2 regions of the Oxobacter pfennigii genome follow, and region 2 is predicted to be linked to the other one. Evidence: a T-box and tRNA genes for the amino acid it is inferred to sense, from the RefSeq annotation. Region 2 holds a T-box; the other holds one or more tRNA genes.

Region 1 (7,490 bases), on a different contig from region 2:
TAACCGGAGGGTTGTTGGTTCGAATCCAATCCAAGGAGCCAATAAAAAAATACGCATATGTGCGTATTTTTTTATTGGACTGAATTTTCTCTTTTGCAGTTTATACAATCATATTTTTTATTTTCTTCAACTCTGTGGCAGGGATTTACATGTACCAAAACATTGGCAATATCTTCAATATTATTAATAATATTTGCCTTGGTATTTGAGGCTATGTTGTGGCCTTCCTCGACAGTAATATCCTTATCGACACATATTTTCAAATCCACCCAGTATTTAGCCCCATGCTTTCTTGCTTTCAGGTCGTTTACTTCAATAACACCACGGGTATTTTCAGCGCTTTTTTCTATGGATTTTATGGTTTCGGCATTTGGTGCAGTGTCCATCAGGCTCTCGATTGCATCAATATAAATAGAAATCCCTGTCTTTAAAATAATTGCAGATACTATAATACCGGCAATAGGGTCAAGTATAGGGTAGCCTAGCCTTGCTCCTGCGATTCCAACCATGGCAGACAAAGATGCCAGGACATCTGAGCGGTGATTGTATGAATCTGCGACAATGGATGAGCTGCCTATTGAATTGCCTATTCTATTTGTATATTTATATAAAAAGAACTTAGCTAAAATTGAAGCAGCGGATACATATATGGCTAACGAACCGGGAGTATCAAGCTCAAAGGAAATTATCTGTTTTACAGCACTCCAGCCTATGAAAAAACCTGTGAGCATAATTATCAAAGCTACAATTTTAGATACAACAGATTCTGCTTTCGCATGACCGTAGTGATGTTTTTCATCTGGAGGCAAATAGGCAATTCTAAGTCCTCCGAATACTACCAAGGTAGCAAATATATCAGTGCCATTATTGAAAGCATCGGCAATTATTGCAGTGCTGTGAGCTAAGAAACCGGTAAAAACCTTTGAAAGCATAAGGCATATATTGACTATAAGTGCCACATTTGATGCCTTTTTACCCAATACTATTCGCATCTTGTCATCCATTAAGATTCTCCTCGCTAATTATTATGTATTTAAATTAAGCATTTTTTAATTTTATATGCAAAATAATAATTACAAGTCCGAATACTAAATATTATATTAATATGGTAAACTAATATAGCAAGTCAAAAAATGCAATAAACATACAGGCTGGTGATATTATGAGAGTAAATGGAAACGTGACGGGCATAAAAGATTCATATTTGGAAAGGTTGGATGGTCTTTACGATATAAACGTAAGCATAGAAGAATTAATAAGTTCTGAAATACTCGATGTTATGGCTGAAGTTACTTCAGCCATAAATAAGGAGATATCGGTTTTTATAAACAGGAGAGGCAAGGTGGTTGATGTATCCATAGGCGATTTTGCCACAGTCAGCCTGCCTATAATAAGCTTCAGAAGGGGAAACAGAAGGCTGTCAGGGGTAAGATGCATACATACCCATCCGGGCGGCAACGGAAATTTATCTGAAGTGGATATATCCGCCTTGATAAATTTGCGTCTCGATTGTATAGCTGCAGCCGGCATAGAAGGTTCAAAGGTTACTAATGTTTATACCGGTTATCTCTATCCAGTGGAAGGTGCTCTGACAGAAAAATATAACATATTAGGTCCTTATGATTTGAATACAATATTAAGCATCAATATATTAAATGTCATAAAAGAGATTGAGAAACACATCATTGCAGATACAGCATCAGTTACTGAGGACGAGAGAAAAGAAAGAGTGCTTTTAATAGGATTAAATACACCTGACGGTATGGGAAGTGATGAGGATTTATTAGACGAATTAAGTGAGCTTGCCGAAGCTTCTGGTGCTGAAGTTGCAGGAAAAATACTTCAAAAGCGAAGCAAAGTCGATACAGCATACTACATAGGGTCAGGTAAAGCCATGGAAGTGAGTCTGGTAACCCAATCCTATGACATTGATACCGTTATATTTGATGATGAATTATCGGGGGCTCAGGTAAGGAACTTGGAAGAAACCATAGGTGCAAAAGTTATAGACAGAACCACCCTTATTCTTGATATATTTGCCAGCAGGGCTTTGACAATGGAAGGAAAACTTCAGGTAGAGCTTGCACAGCTTAAATACAGGCTTCCCAGATTGATTGGTTTAGGTAAGGTTTTATCAAGAACAGGAGGGGGAATAGGTACCAGGGGACCGGGAGAAAAGAAGCTTGAGGTTGACAGAAGGCATATAAGAGAAAGAATTAATGAACTGGAGAAAGGCCTTAATGAGGTTAAAAAGAACAGGGAAATTCAAAGAGCTAAAAGAATGTCTAATTCAATCCCCATTGTATCATTAATCGGATATACAAATTCAGGGAAGTCCACTTTAAGGAACAGACTGGCTCATGACTTTCAGACAGATTCCCAGGTTAAAAAGGAAGATGTATTGGAAGCAGATATGCTATTTGCCACATTAGATCCTACAACCAGATCCATAAAACTTCCAAATGGCAGAGAAATACTGGTTTCAGATACAGTAGGCTTTATTAGAAAGCTGCCTCATGACCTGGTAGACGCTTTCAGGGCTACACTAGAAGAAGTAGCATATTCGGATCTGCTTATTCATGTGGTGGATGCCAGCGCACCAAACGCTCATGAGCAGATTAAGGCTGTAAATAATGTATTAGGACAGCTGAATGCATTGGATAAACCTACAATCCTGGCACTTAACAAGGTTGATAAAATCGAATTTGCCGATGGTTTAAATCTTCTTTATGAAAATCATGAAAACGTAGCGGAGATATCCGCCCTCTATGGAACAGGCATTGAAGATTTGATTTCAATGATAGAACAAAGGCTCTATGATAAGCTTAAAAAGGTAGAAATAAGGCTGCCTTACGACAAGATGGGTTTAAAATCTTATTTATATAAGGAATGCACCGTCCTATCAGAAGAATATGATGAAATAGCAGCAGTAATAACTGTAGAGACAGATGAAGCAACTATTGAAAAATATAGAGACTATATTGCTTTTGAATAGCGGTTTCTCATTGTATAAAATAAACATAAATTAACAAATAATAAGATAGTAATAAATGGTGATATTTCTTAAATTTAAGTTAAAAACTTATTGATTTTTATTTTAATACATTATATAATTATCAATGTTGTTGCCGATTAGCCAAATTGGTAAGGCACCTGACTCTGGATCAGGGATGTGTAGGTTCGAGTCCTGCATCGGCAGCCATTTATTTATCCAATTACTTTCATCTAAGTAATATATTAATATATTGACTATGTTTTCTTAAGAGTTTATAATATATTTTACAGCTAAAAGTAAATGAACTGGTTTATATTGCCGATTAGCCAAATTGGTAAGGCACCTGACTCTGGATCAGGGATGTGTAGGTTCGAGTCCTGCATCGGCAGCCACTATATAAGAGAGGCCATAAGGCCTTTTTTGTTTAATCCTATAAACCTTCTTAATAATTTGATTTTTGTTTATCAGTATGCTAATATTAATAATACAAATACGCGCCCGTAGCTCAGTTGGATAGAGTTCCTGATTCCGAGTCAGTAGGTCGCAGGTTCGAATCCTGTCGGGCGCACCAAGGTTATCAGGCTAAAATGGATGTAGAATTGTATCTGTCTTAGCCTGATTGTTTATGTTATACTTAAAATATATTCGAATTTCAGATTATTTATATTAGTTTTGTCAAACGACAGGTGAGGTTACTCATCTGTCGTTATTTTATTAAGCTTAATCTTACTACTTGACTTTAATAATGTTAAAGCATATAATGAATTTTATTTAAAGGAGGAGATTAAGTGGCAATAGAAATTGTACCTGAATGGATGTTAAATCTCGATGATGAAGATATATCATTTATCAAAAAATTTCTTTTGGCTTCTGGATCATTGAAAGAGATTGCAAGTCAATACGGTGTTACCTACCCTACGGTAAGACTTAGACTTGATAAACTAATACAGAAAATTCAAATAAGTGATGATACAGCGAGAGAGCCGTATATTGCTCTAATCAAACGACTTGCCGTCAATGATAAGTTGGATTTTGATACAGCTAAACTCTTGATTTCAGAATACAAAAAAATGAAAGGAGAGCTGTAATATGCTTATATCAAAGAATATATTTTTTTTACTTATTTTCGTTATCGGAGGAATTTTACTTCAAATATTTTTATCGAAACGAAAAAGCAAATGGTTTGGGCTTATATTACCTATGATCTGTCTAATTTTTTCACTAATTGTTGTTTTGGGAAATACGCCTATGTACACGAGCGGAGAACTCACAATGCAACAACTTGCTCCAGATGGAACAGTAATTGAAGAAAGTATAATTGAACAGCACAAACAACCAATTATGAACACTGGTACTGCTATTTTTCAAATGCTTATTGTTTTTCTTTTATATAACATTCCTACCGCTATATTATTAATAGTTTACTTTGCTTGCAGGGAAAACATCAGAAAGAATAGTCAGTTAGAGAAAATGAATATTCAAGACCTTGAGTAAGTATTTATTATGAGCATAAGGTGAAGTTTATGAAACATGACTTGTTAATGAAAATTCAGACAAGTTGTTAGTACATCTATTTTGTACTAATGACACAAAATCGTTTCTATGAGAATCGAGCAATCATTCCAAAGGAGCGATTTTTATTTTATGATATGGTAACCGCAAAGCGGTTATTATACCGGATTAAATGGGATAAGGAAAGCAGGATAGAAAATACGACATAAGCCGTCAATAGTAAAATCGATTTTTATGGAAAGAAGCCGATTGCAGAAATGTGATGGGCTTCTTTTGTGTGTATTGTCACGTATCAATATCTTTACTATTTTAAAACCTGCAACTAGAACCATTTTTAAATACGTTGCATTTAGATTCTACAGTTGTATCTGCCGGTTTTAAAATCAAAGAATTGTTTGTGGCTGTGGTAATCATCGCATTACTGGGTCTTTTGATAAAGCATTTGATTTCATGGATTGAATCGCGTGTGATTACCTGGAGGGAAGAAAATGTTGTGCACTAGGTTTCAAGACTTCACAGGGATTTTCAAAATAAAATTTTATAAAGAGGAAGTGTAAAATAAAATGAAAGTACGAAGTTTATTAGCTCTGACTATTGTTTTGGCTCTTTTAACCGGAGTGCTGGCTGCGTGCAAAAAAGAGCGCACTGCCATAAAACCCACAGTTGACGAAAGCGGAAAAGAGGTTTATGAAATCAAAACATGGTCCAGATCCGATTGTACTGATGCTCCTTTCGTCGTTGCTGAAAAGAAAGGTTTTTTTGAAGAGGAAGGCTACCGGAGGATTTTGTTAAGAGGGAGGAAAAGGCATGAGCAGCTTTATTGAAAGACCGAGATACCTATGTTCTTTAGGCGGCGCACTTTCCACATTGGAAGCCCTGCCGGATATAATCCCATTCTGCATTGTGCAAGCGGCTGCGCGGGCAATATTGCATGGTCTCAAAACGGCGGCTCCGGCCTTCAGGTAGGCGGCTATTGCGGTGGTTTGAATGTACCCAGCTCCAATGTGGGCGAGAACGATATTGTTTTCGGGGGAACTGACCGTTTGAATGAGGAAATCAGAACGACTCTTGAAATTATGGAAGGTAAACTGTTCGTTGTTATTACAGGCTGTGTCACGGAAATTATCGGCGATGACATCCGGGCAGTTACTGCCGAATATAAAGAAAATGGTATAGATATTGTTTCAGCTAACACAGGTGGATTTAAAGGAAATTCCTATCTTGGCTATGATATCGTGCTTTCAGAAATTGTGAAACAGTATGTGAAAAAAGGATTGCAAAAAGAAAAAGGTACAGTTAATATTTTAGGTATCGTACCCTATATGGACAGCTTCTGGCGGGGCAATCTTATCGGTATCAGGCATCTCTTAGAAAATATAGGATTAAGGGTAAATACCTTTTTTACAATTGAAGATTCCCTGGATGTCCTTAAAAGCTCTTCAAGTGCTGAGCTGAATATCGTTTTATCGGATGTATACGGCATTGAAACTGCAAAGGTATACAAAGACATCCATGGCATCCCCTATATCACAGCAACTCTTCCCATAGGTCCTACTACTAGCGAAGCTCTTCTTAGAAAGGTAGCGAAGGAAATAAACCTAAATGTAAACGTGGATTCAATAGTAACTGAAGAAAACAGAAAATATTATAAATATATAGAGCCTCTAATGGATGTGTATAACGACAGTGATTTGCAAAAGTATGCTGTTGTGGTAGGAGATGTGAATTATGCGGTAGCAGTTACACGTTTTTTATCGGATGATTTGGGATGGATCCCTGTGTTCACCAAGCTCACCGATGTTTTAAACGAGGATCAGCAGGACAAAATCAGAAAAAAACTTACGCTTTTGCATCTCCGACCGGACTCAAAGTGGTATTTGACACCAATGCCAGCGAGGCAATCCGCTATATAAATGAGCTTTACCCAAAAAAGAATCGGATATATATTCCGAAACACTTTCACCTGCCTTTGTAATAGGAAGAGCCTTGTAACGAGCTCTGGCCTTGAAAATCAATGCTCCTCATCTTAGCATAAGCTTTCCGGTATCCAATCGTACTGTGCTAAGCCGCGGGTATACAGGCTTTGCCGGAGGTTTGACCTTAATTGAGGATTTGCTTAGTGCAGCTGTTGCCGCAAGATAATAAATTATAATCCGGAAAGGAATTGATTGGTTTATGGGAGATTTTTTTACACCAAAGGAAAGATTGCTCCGGACCCTAAACAAAAAGGGTGTGGAGCGTCCTCCGGTTATTTGTCCCGGCGGCATGATGAATTCTGCCATCGTAGAAATCATGGAAACTACAGGACATACCCTGCCTGATGCGCACAGAGACTGGAGGCTTATGAGCCAGCTTGCCGACGATGTATTTAACCTGACAGGCTTTGAAAATATAGGCATACCCTTTTGTATGACAGTGGAAGCTGAAGCCTTAGGCAGCGAGGTGGATTTAGGCTCTCTAAAATGCGAACCTAAAATTGCTCGCGAACCCTATGCGTCAGTTGACAATGTAGATTTTTTGCCTGTTTCTGCAGTTGCTAAAAGCCCTCGGACAGAGATCGTCATTCAATCTATAGCATCATTATCAAAAAAGCAGCCTGATGTCCCCGTAATCGGCAGCGTAACAGGTCCGGTCAGTACGGCAGCCTCCATAACTGATCCCATGACTTTTTTGAAGGAATTATATAAAAATAAGGATATGACCCACAAGGTTTTAGATTATGTGACCGATGCTTTAATTGAATATGCCCGTCTTCTTGTAGATAACGGCGCAGCCGTCATATCCATAGCTGACCCTACTGCAACGGGAGAGATCCTGGGGCCCAGAATATTTGCGGAATATGCCGTTACTTATTTAAATAAGTTAGCAGACTCTATTCACAAGTTAGGTGTTCCCGTCATTATCCACATTTGCGGAAAGGTAGGTAGCGTAACGGGAAATTTAAAAGACTTAAGGTGTGATGCCATCAGCACTGATGCCATGG
Region 2 (7,490 bases):
CTATCTTTGCCAGGATTGCCTTGCGTCCTTCCTTGCTTTCAAAGATAACTCCTTTTATATCATTTCCCTCCATAATGGGCTTTGTACCCCAGCTGTGATAGCATACCCTTATGGAGTCTTTTTCTTCAAGCAGCATTTTATCCATTTCTATTTTAAGCTGGTTTGGCTCAAAGTACACAGCACGAACCAGGCGGTGGGGTGCACTGCGGCTTACACAGTCGTGGATAGCCTTCCATGCATCTACAAGTATGGGGTCCTCACTGCCTATTTCATTTAACCTTGGCGCTCTTACGGCATTTGGAATATTTTCCAAGCGGGTGAACCATTCCTCTTGAATGCCCCGGACAAAGGACTTATCATACCAGGACAAATCCGGCACCATGATGACATATCCCCCGGTGGCATCGCCGCCCATATAACCATAACGCTCCATGATGACGATGTTTTTAGCACCTGCACGTGCTGCAGCAATTGCTGCTGAATGCCCAGCTGCACCGCCTCCGACAATCAGTATATCCGCCTCATCATATACAGGAATATTATTTTGAGTTTCAACTATCATCTTGGTCATTGTGCAATTCTCCTTTAATAAAAAATTTTTTAAGCAGCTTTATTTTGCTAATTATAAATAAACAACCCGGCCCCAAACATCACCTCCTCCTCGTAAAGGAATAAAACCTGATTAATTAAAAATTTTTACATTAACAATCCTGAGAAAGACTTTTAAACTTACGAAATATTATTTCTAAGATAACTTGTACACTGTTTGTACGCTATTCAGATAGGCATTATGCAAAATATATATTATTATAAATATATTTATAATAAAAAAATTTATTATATAAGCATATTATAATAGCAGCATATTCTTGTCAATAATTCTATAGCTCATATTCTCCACATATTGATTTTCAATTCAACCGCCAGCTACGTAAAGTTAATGCAATTAAAGAAATACAAGTTTTTTTTAATTTTATGAAACTTTTTTGAAAAAATTTCCTCTCTATATATCAGGAGAGTTGAATATTATAACGGAATGGGGGGTAATACGTATATTAAGCAAATTAGGCTTTCCTTAAAAATTCATAAAATGCAAAGGAGGCAAAATTATGAAGAAAAAGAGATTTTCAATTATAATTATATCTTCTATATCAATAAGTTTATTATTATCTATCGCAGCATATGCAATAACGCTTACGACCAAAACAGTAAGTATGAACGCAAGCAGTTCATCTATAAAATACTTTGAAACAACAGGTTACGATACTACATTAGCTGCTATAATGGTGCGTAATTATATAACAGTGGATGGAGATAAATTTTCTGACTGGACTAAGGAAGTATCCAATACACGCACTTGTGACGATAGCCGTACATGGCCAAGCGATCCAGGCTTTTTAGGCTGTGAATTTGTTGGAAAAGTTTCAAGGTACTACAAAGTTAACTCTGGTGATAGAGATATGACTTTTTCCGCTTCACAACAAGATTCTGATATTTTATAAAAAGGAGTGAGAAAAATGAGAGCAAAAAAAGCAATCACTTTGTTAGTAACTGTAATAATTATTGTAGGTATCCCAAGCACAGTGTTTTATGCAAGAAATAAAAATAAACTTGCTTATGAGAATAAAACCTATAAATCAGAAGATCATAATCAGCGTGCTATAAAGGTAGAAGAAAAGCTTAATGATGCATATGAAGATATTATAAAGACACATAAAATTGATGATTCACAATATACTCCGTTCATTTATACGTCTTCTACTTGTGATGATTTTGTCAACGGAAAATACGAAGCATTCTCCGCTGGTGAAAAATTAAATGCCATAGCTGTCCTTGTAGATGATGTAGCTATGAAAGCTCCAGCAGGCTCAACAGTTCCAACTATACTTGTTAGTAAGGACATGGATGACGTCATGGTATGCTATAAAGATAGTGATAGGACAAATGTAGTATATAAAGCTGTAAAAAATGATAATAATTGGGATATAACTATGGCGACAGCAAAAGGGAAGCCCAAAATGAAGATAGATAAATAAGACACAAAATTGATAAAAAGGAGGGCATCTGACAGTTAAGATGCTCTCCTTTTTATGTTGCCCAATTTAAAATTACTCTTTTGAAACCTTAGCCCAGGAATCCTTCAAGCCTACTATACGGTTAAATACAGGCCTTTCATTTGAGAAATCCCTGAAATCTGCACAGAAATATCCTATCCTCAGGAACTGATAACGGCCTTTGGAGTCAGCATTTTTAAGACTGGGTTCTAATTTACAGTCGGTTAAAACTTCAAGGGAATCAGGATTCAAATTATCCTTGTAATCCATACCCTCTTTTTCTTCTCCCGGATTGGGTACGGTAAACAGGCTTTCATAAAGCCTTACTTCGGCGTTTATACCATGCTTTGCAGATACCCAGTGAAGAGTACCTTTCACTTTTCGCCCGTCAGGAGCATTTCCGCCTCTTGTGGCAGGATCATAACTCACGTGAAGCTCAATTATCTCGCCTGTTTTTTCATCCTTTACCACGCTTTCGCATTTTATAAAGTAAGCGTGTTTGAGCCTTACCTCATTTCCCGGAGACAGGCGGAAGAATTTTTTAGGGGGATCTTCCATGAAATCATCCCGTTCAATATAAATGACTTTTGAGAAGGGCACCATTCTGCTTCCCGCATTTGGGTCCTCAGGATTGTTTTCCGCTGCAAACTCCTCTTCATAATCATCGGGATAGTTGTCTATTATGACCTTCAACGGCCTCAATACCGCCATAACTCTTGTTGCCCTCTTGTTTAAATCTTCCCTTATGCAGTGTTCAAGAAGGCCGATATCTACTGTGCTATCGGCTTTTGCCACACCTATTCTGGAACAGAAATCCCTGATGGCTTCAGGTGTATATCCCCTTCTCCTTAAACCGGATATGGTAGGCATTCTTGGGTCATCCCATCCTCTTACATAGCCTCCCTTTACAAGTTCAAGGAGCTTTCTTTTGCTTGTAATGGTGTAATTTAAATTAAGCCTTGCAAATTCTATTTGCTTTGGAGCACTTTTTAAATTCAGTTCATTCAAGCACCAGTCATATAAAGGACGGTGGTCTTCAAATTCCAGAGTACAGATTGAATGAGTGATGCCTTCAATGTAGTCCGACAATGGATGGGCATAGTCATACATGGGATAAATGCACCATTTATCTTTAGTCCTGTGATGAGTAGCCCTCAAAATGCGGTATAAAACCGGATCTCTCATATTCAAATTAGGAGAGGCCATATCTATTTTAGCCCTTAAAACCTTTGAACCGTCGGGAAATTCTCCGTTTCTCATCCTGGTGAACAAGTCAATATTTTCTTCAATGCTGCGGTCTCTATAGGGGCTGTTTTTTCCCGGTTCAGTCAAGGTGCCTCTGTACTGCCTTATTTCTTCGGAACTTAGGTCGCATACGTAAGCCTTGCCGTTTTTTATCAATTCTACGGCATAGTCATATAATTGTTCAAAATAATCAGATGCATAAAACATCCTGTCTTCCCAGTCAAAACCCAGCCAACGGACATCTTCCATTATGGATTCCACATATTCCGTATCTTCTTTGCTGGGGTTGGTATCATCAAACCTCAAATTGGTCTTTCCTTTGTTTTGAGCTGCAATTCCAAAATTCAGGCATATGGATTTTGCATGGCCTACATGAAGGTAACCATTGGGCTCCGGGGGGAATCTGGTATGGACACGTCCTCCGTATGTGTTTTCTTCCATGTCCTTATCGATTATATCCTGTATAAAATTTGATAGTAATTTCTCCTCGCCTTCTTCCTTTCCGGCAGGAGCATCATTACCGGCGTCCATATTTTTGCTCATGGTCATATACCTCCTAGCTTTATATAGTATAGTTTTTCCATTTATTTTAATTTATAGTATAAAAAAGTTGCTACGCAACTTACCGAAGGGATCTATGCCTCCCTTTTAAAGCACCCTCCTTGACGGCAAGGACGTCCCGTCCTTTGCATCCTCGTTTTTTATATACCAGGAAAGAGAACTTACCTAGTATATAAAAAAACCTTTCATCCTTATTTAGGACGAAAGGTTAATCTTCCGCGGTACCACCTAATTTGGCTGATAAAAGCCCCCTTGAGTCTATGCATTTTGCACAGCTTCTCTATATCGGGAGAACACCGCCAAGCCTACTCGAAAGATTTCACCTTCTTTTTTCGACCGGAGCTCAGAAGCCTGTTCGGCAAGTCAGCCATACCGGATTTCCAGCACACCGGCTCTCTTTAATGGCAAAAAATCCCTACTACTCTCCATCATAGCCTGAATTTATATTATTGATATATTATTATATTATTACAGTTATAAGAATGTCAAGCTTCATGCTATAAAAAATGCTTAAAATTTCTAAATCCTCGAATGAAAAGTTAAATGAAATTATTTTATGGCTTTTTGAACTCTGACAGTCTTTCCTTTTACGGTCGTATATTGAAGGGCTTCAAGAACTAAATCACCTTTTCCGTTTAATATGTCAATGTACGAAAGATTATCCCTCAAATCTATTATCCCTACATCTTCAACTTTAACACCATCTATACTCGTGATTGCACCTACGATGTCACCGGTTCTGATTTTCTTGCTCTTTCCTGCATTTATATAAATTTTGGTTATGTCTTTACTAAGCATGCTGCCCTTATCAGCCCTAATTTTCTGCGTATATTTAGTATTGGCATTAAATGCTTTTTTACCCTTTTCTGCTTCTTCAATTGAAGGAATCTCCTTATACTGAATTTCACTGCCTATATATCCTTCTATTTTATGCAGCATATCAACTTCATCAGGGCATACAAAGGTAATGGCCTTCCCTTTTTTGCCCTTTCGCCCCGTTCTGCCTATCCTGTGTACATAGCTTTCATCCTCAAGAGGTATATCATAATTTATGATATGGGTAATATCCTCAATATCTAACCCTCTGGCAGCAATATCTGTGGCTGCTAAAAACCTGTATTCACCTTTTTTGAAGCTCTGCATTTTATGAAGTCTTTCATTTTGAAGCATCCCTCCATGAATGGCATTACAGGAATATCCCCTGTTTTTCAATTCTTTATAAAGCATGTCGGTATTTTCTTTAGTCCTGCAGAATATAATTGAGCTTTCAGGATTCTCAATATAAAATATCCTGTTCAATAAATCAAACTTATCGTCTTCACTGACTTTATACCACTGCTGCTCAATGCCTTCCGGTATTTCAACATCATGATTTATCTCTATACTTACAGGTTTATGCATATATTTATCACATAAATACCTGACTTTATCGGGCAGGGTTGCAGAAAACAGCAACGTTATTCTTTCTTTTGGAATCAGGCTTATAATTGTCTCTATCTGGCCTATGAAACCCATATTAAGCATTTTATCCGCTTCATCTATAATCAGATATTTTATGCTGCCGGTAATTATATTCCCGCGCTCTATGTGGTCTATAACCCTTCCCGGTGTACCTGCTATGATATGTACTCTCTGCTTAAGCTCCCTGGTTTGCTCATCATAAGGCTGTTTGCCAAAAACTGCGGCGCATCTTATTCTTTTTAACCTGCCTATATTTGATATATCTTCTTTAACTTGCACACATAACTCTCTTGTAGGCGTAAGTATTAAGGCCTGAGGGTCCTTAAACTCTGTCTTTATTTTCTCACATACCGGTATTCCAAAGGAGGCGGTTTTCCCGCTGCCGGTCTGAGATCTGACGATTACATCCCTGCCTTCAAGCACTTGAGGTATTACTTGCACCTGAACCTTTGTGGGTTCTTTATATTCAAGTTTTCTCAGGGATTCCAGTATTTCCGGGCTCAGCCCATAGTATTTAAAGCTTTTTTCATCCATATAACTTAACCTCGTAAAAATTTATAGATAATAATTAAAAATCAATCTTTATAAAGATATACTTGAAATATCTTTGCTATATTATAATACACAATTTTCAACAATAATAATCTAAGAGCAGGCTATGTTCTGCCTGCTCTTAGATTATACTACATATACATACTTTCTACAGTTTTTTGTATATCCTCATTTTCAAGATATTCATCATAGGTCATTTGCCTGTCAACTATTCCTTTAGGAGTTATTTCTATAATCCTGTTTGCAATGGTCTGAATAAACTGGTGGTCATGGGATACAAAAAACACCGTTCCGCTGAAATTTATAAGGCCGTTATTAACAGCTGTTATGGATTCCAAATCCAAATGGTTTGTCGGCTCATCTAAAAGCAGTACATTAGCGCCGGAGAGCATCATTTTTGACAGCATACACCTTACTTTTTCTCCTCCGGATAAAACCTTTGCTTCTTTTAATGCTTCTTCCCCCGAAAAAAGCATCCTGCCCAAAAATCCTCTTATGAATGTCTCAGCTTTTTCAGTAGAGTACTGGCGAAGCCAATCCACTAGGTTTAATTCCACATTGTTGAAATACTCGGAATTATCCTTGGGAAAATAGGATTGGGATGTTGTGATTCCCCATTTGTAGCTGCCGCTATCAGCTTCCATTTCTCCCATTAATATTTTAAAGAGAGTGGTTTTAGCTATTTCATCGGGTCCAACAAATGCAATTTTATCTCCTTTGTTTACTGTGAAGCTCACATTATCCAGTATCTTTTTACCGTCAATTACTTTGCTTAAGCTTTCCACTGTCAGAAGGTCGTTACCTGCTTCCCTGTCGGGTTTGAAACCTACAAAGGGATATTTTCTTGAAGAAGGCTGTATATCATCAAGGGTAAGCTTTTCCAATAATTTTTTACGGGAGGTAGCCTGCTTGGATTTTGAGGCATTGGCACTGAACCTGGCTATAAATTCCTGCAAATCCTTTATTTTATCTTCTTTTTTCTTATTTTCATCCTTCAGCATCTGAAGTGCTAATTGGCTTGACTGATACCAGAAATCATAGTTACCTGTATATAATTTTATTTTCCCAAAGTCAATGTCCGCCATATGGGTACATACCTTGTTTAAAAAATGCCTGTCGTGGGAAACTACAATTACTGTGCTTTCAAAATCCAGCAAAAAATCCTCCAGCCATTTTACTGATTTTATATCCAAATGGTTGGTAGGCTCGTCTAGAAGCAGTATGTCCGGATGTCCGAAGAGGGCCTGGGCCAGCATTACCTTAACCTTTTCGGCACCGCTTAACTCCTTCATAAGTCTCCCGTGAAGCTCTTCTTTTATTCCTAATCCCATAAGCAGTGATGCGGCCTCCGCTTCTGCTTCCCAGCCGTTTAACTCCGCAAACTCCCCTTCAAGCTCTGATGCCCTTATTCCATCCTCATCTGTAAAATCAGGCTTAGCATACAGTGCATCCTTTTCTTCCATTATTTCAAACAATCTTGCATGCCCCATTATCACTGTCTTTAACACATCAAATTCATCATATTGGAAGTGGTCTTGCTTTAAAACCGCCAGCCTCTCCCCGGGAGTTATGGCCACTTCTCCCGTATTTGCTTCTATTTCTCCAGAAAGTATCTTT

What was found. The T-box of region 2 lies ahead of OXPF_RS12900 (glutamine--tRNA ligase/YqeY domain fusion protein). A T-box ahead of a tRNA ligase gene usually reads a tRNA of that ligase, here a tRNA-Gln.
Region 1: it has a tRNA-Gln gene. The T-box ahead of OXPF_RS12900 (glutamine--tRNA ligase/YqeY domain fusion protein) is inferred to sense a tRNA for this amino acid. The anticodon was not compared.

The regions. Positions count from the first base shown of each region.
Region 1 covers NZ_LKET01000028.1:258,354-265,843, reverse strand. The annotation lists tRNA gene OXPF_RS07860 (tRNA-Asn) at 1-41, shown strand, start outside; gene OXPF_RS07855 (cation diffusion facilitator family transporter) at 72-1,004, opposite strand; gene hflX (GTPase HflX) at 1,163-2,995, shown strand; tRNA gene OXPF_RS07845 (tRNA-Gln) at 3,127-3,202, shown strand; tRNA gene OXPF_RS07840 (tRNA-Gln) at 3,312-3,387, shown strand; tRNA gene OXPF_RS07835 (tRNA-Arg) at 3,490-3,566, shown strand; gene OXPF_RS07830 (DUF2089 family protein) at 3,784-4,083, shown strand; gene OXPF_RS07825 (hypothetical protein) at 4,085-4,489, shown strand; gene OXPF_RS07820 (hypothetical protein) at 5,071-5,331, shown strand; gene OXPF_RS07815 (nitrogenase component 1) at 5,347-6,420, shown strand; gene OXPF_RS22860 (hypothetical protein) at 6,512-6,649, shown strand; gene OXPF_RS07810 (MtaA/CmuA family methyltransferase) at 6,683-7,490, shown strand, end outside.
Region 2 covers NZ_LKET01000035.1:20,486-27,975, reverse strand. The annotation lists gene OXPF_RS12915 (FAD-dependent oxidoreductase) at 1-571, opposite strand, end outside; gene OXPF_RS12910 (hypothetical protein) at 1,110-1,502, shown strand; gene OXPF_RS12905 (hypothetical protein) at 1,518-2,036, shown strand; gene OXPF_RS12900 (glutamine--tRNA ligase/YqeY domain fusion protein) at 2,109-3,830, opposite strand; T-box leader at 4,054-4,301, opposite strand; gene OXPF_RS12895 (DEAD/DEAH box helicase) at 4,410-5,855, opposite strand; gene OXPF_RS12890 (ABC-F family ATP-binding cassette domain-containing protein) at 6,005-7,490, opposite strand, start outside.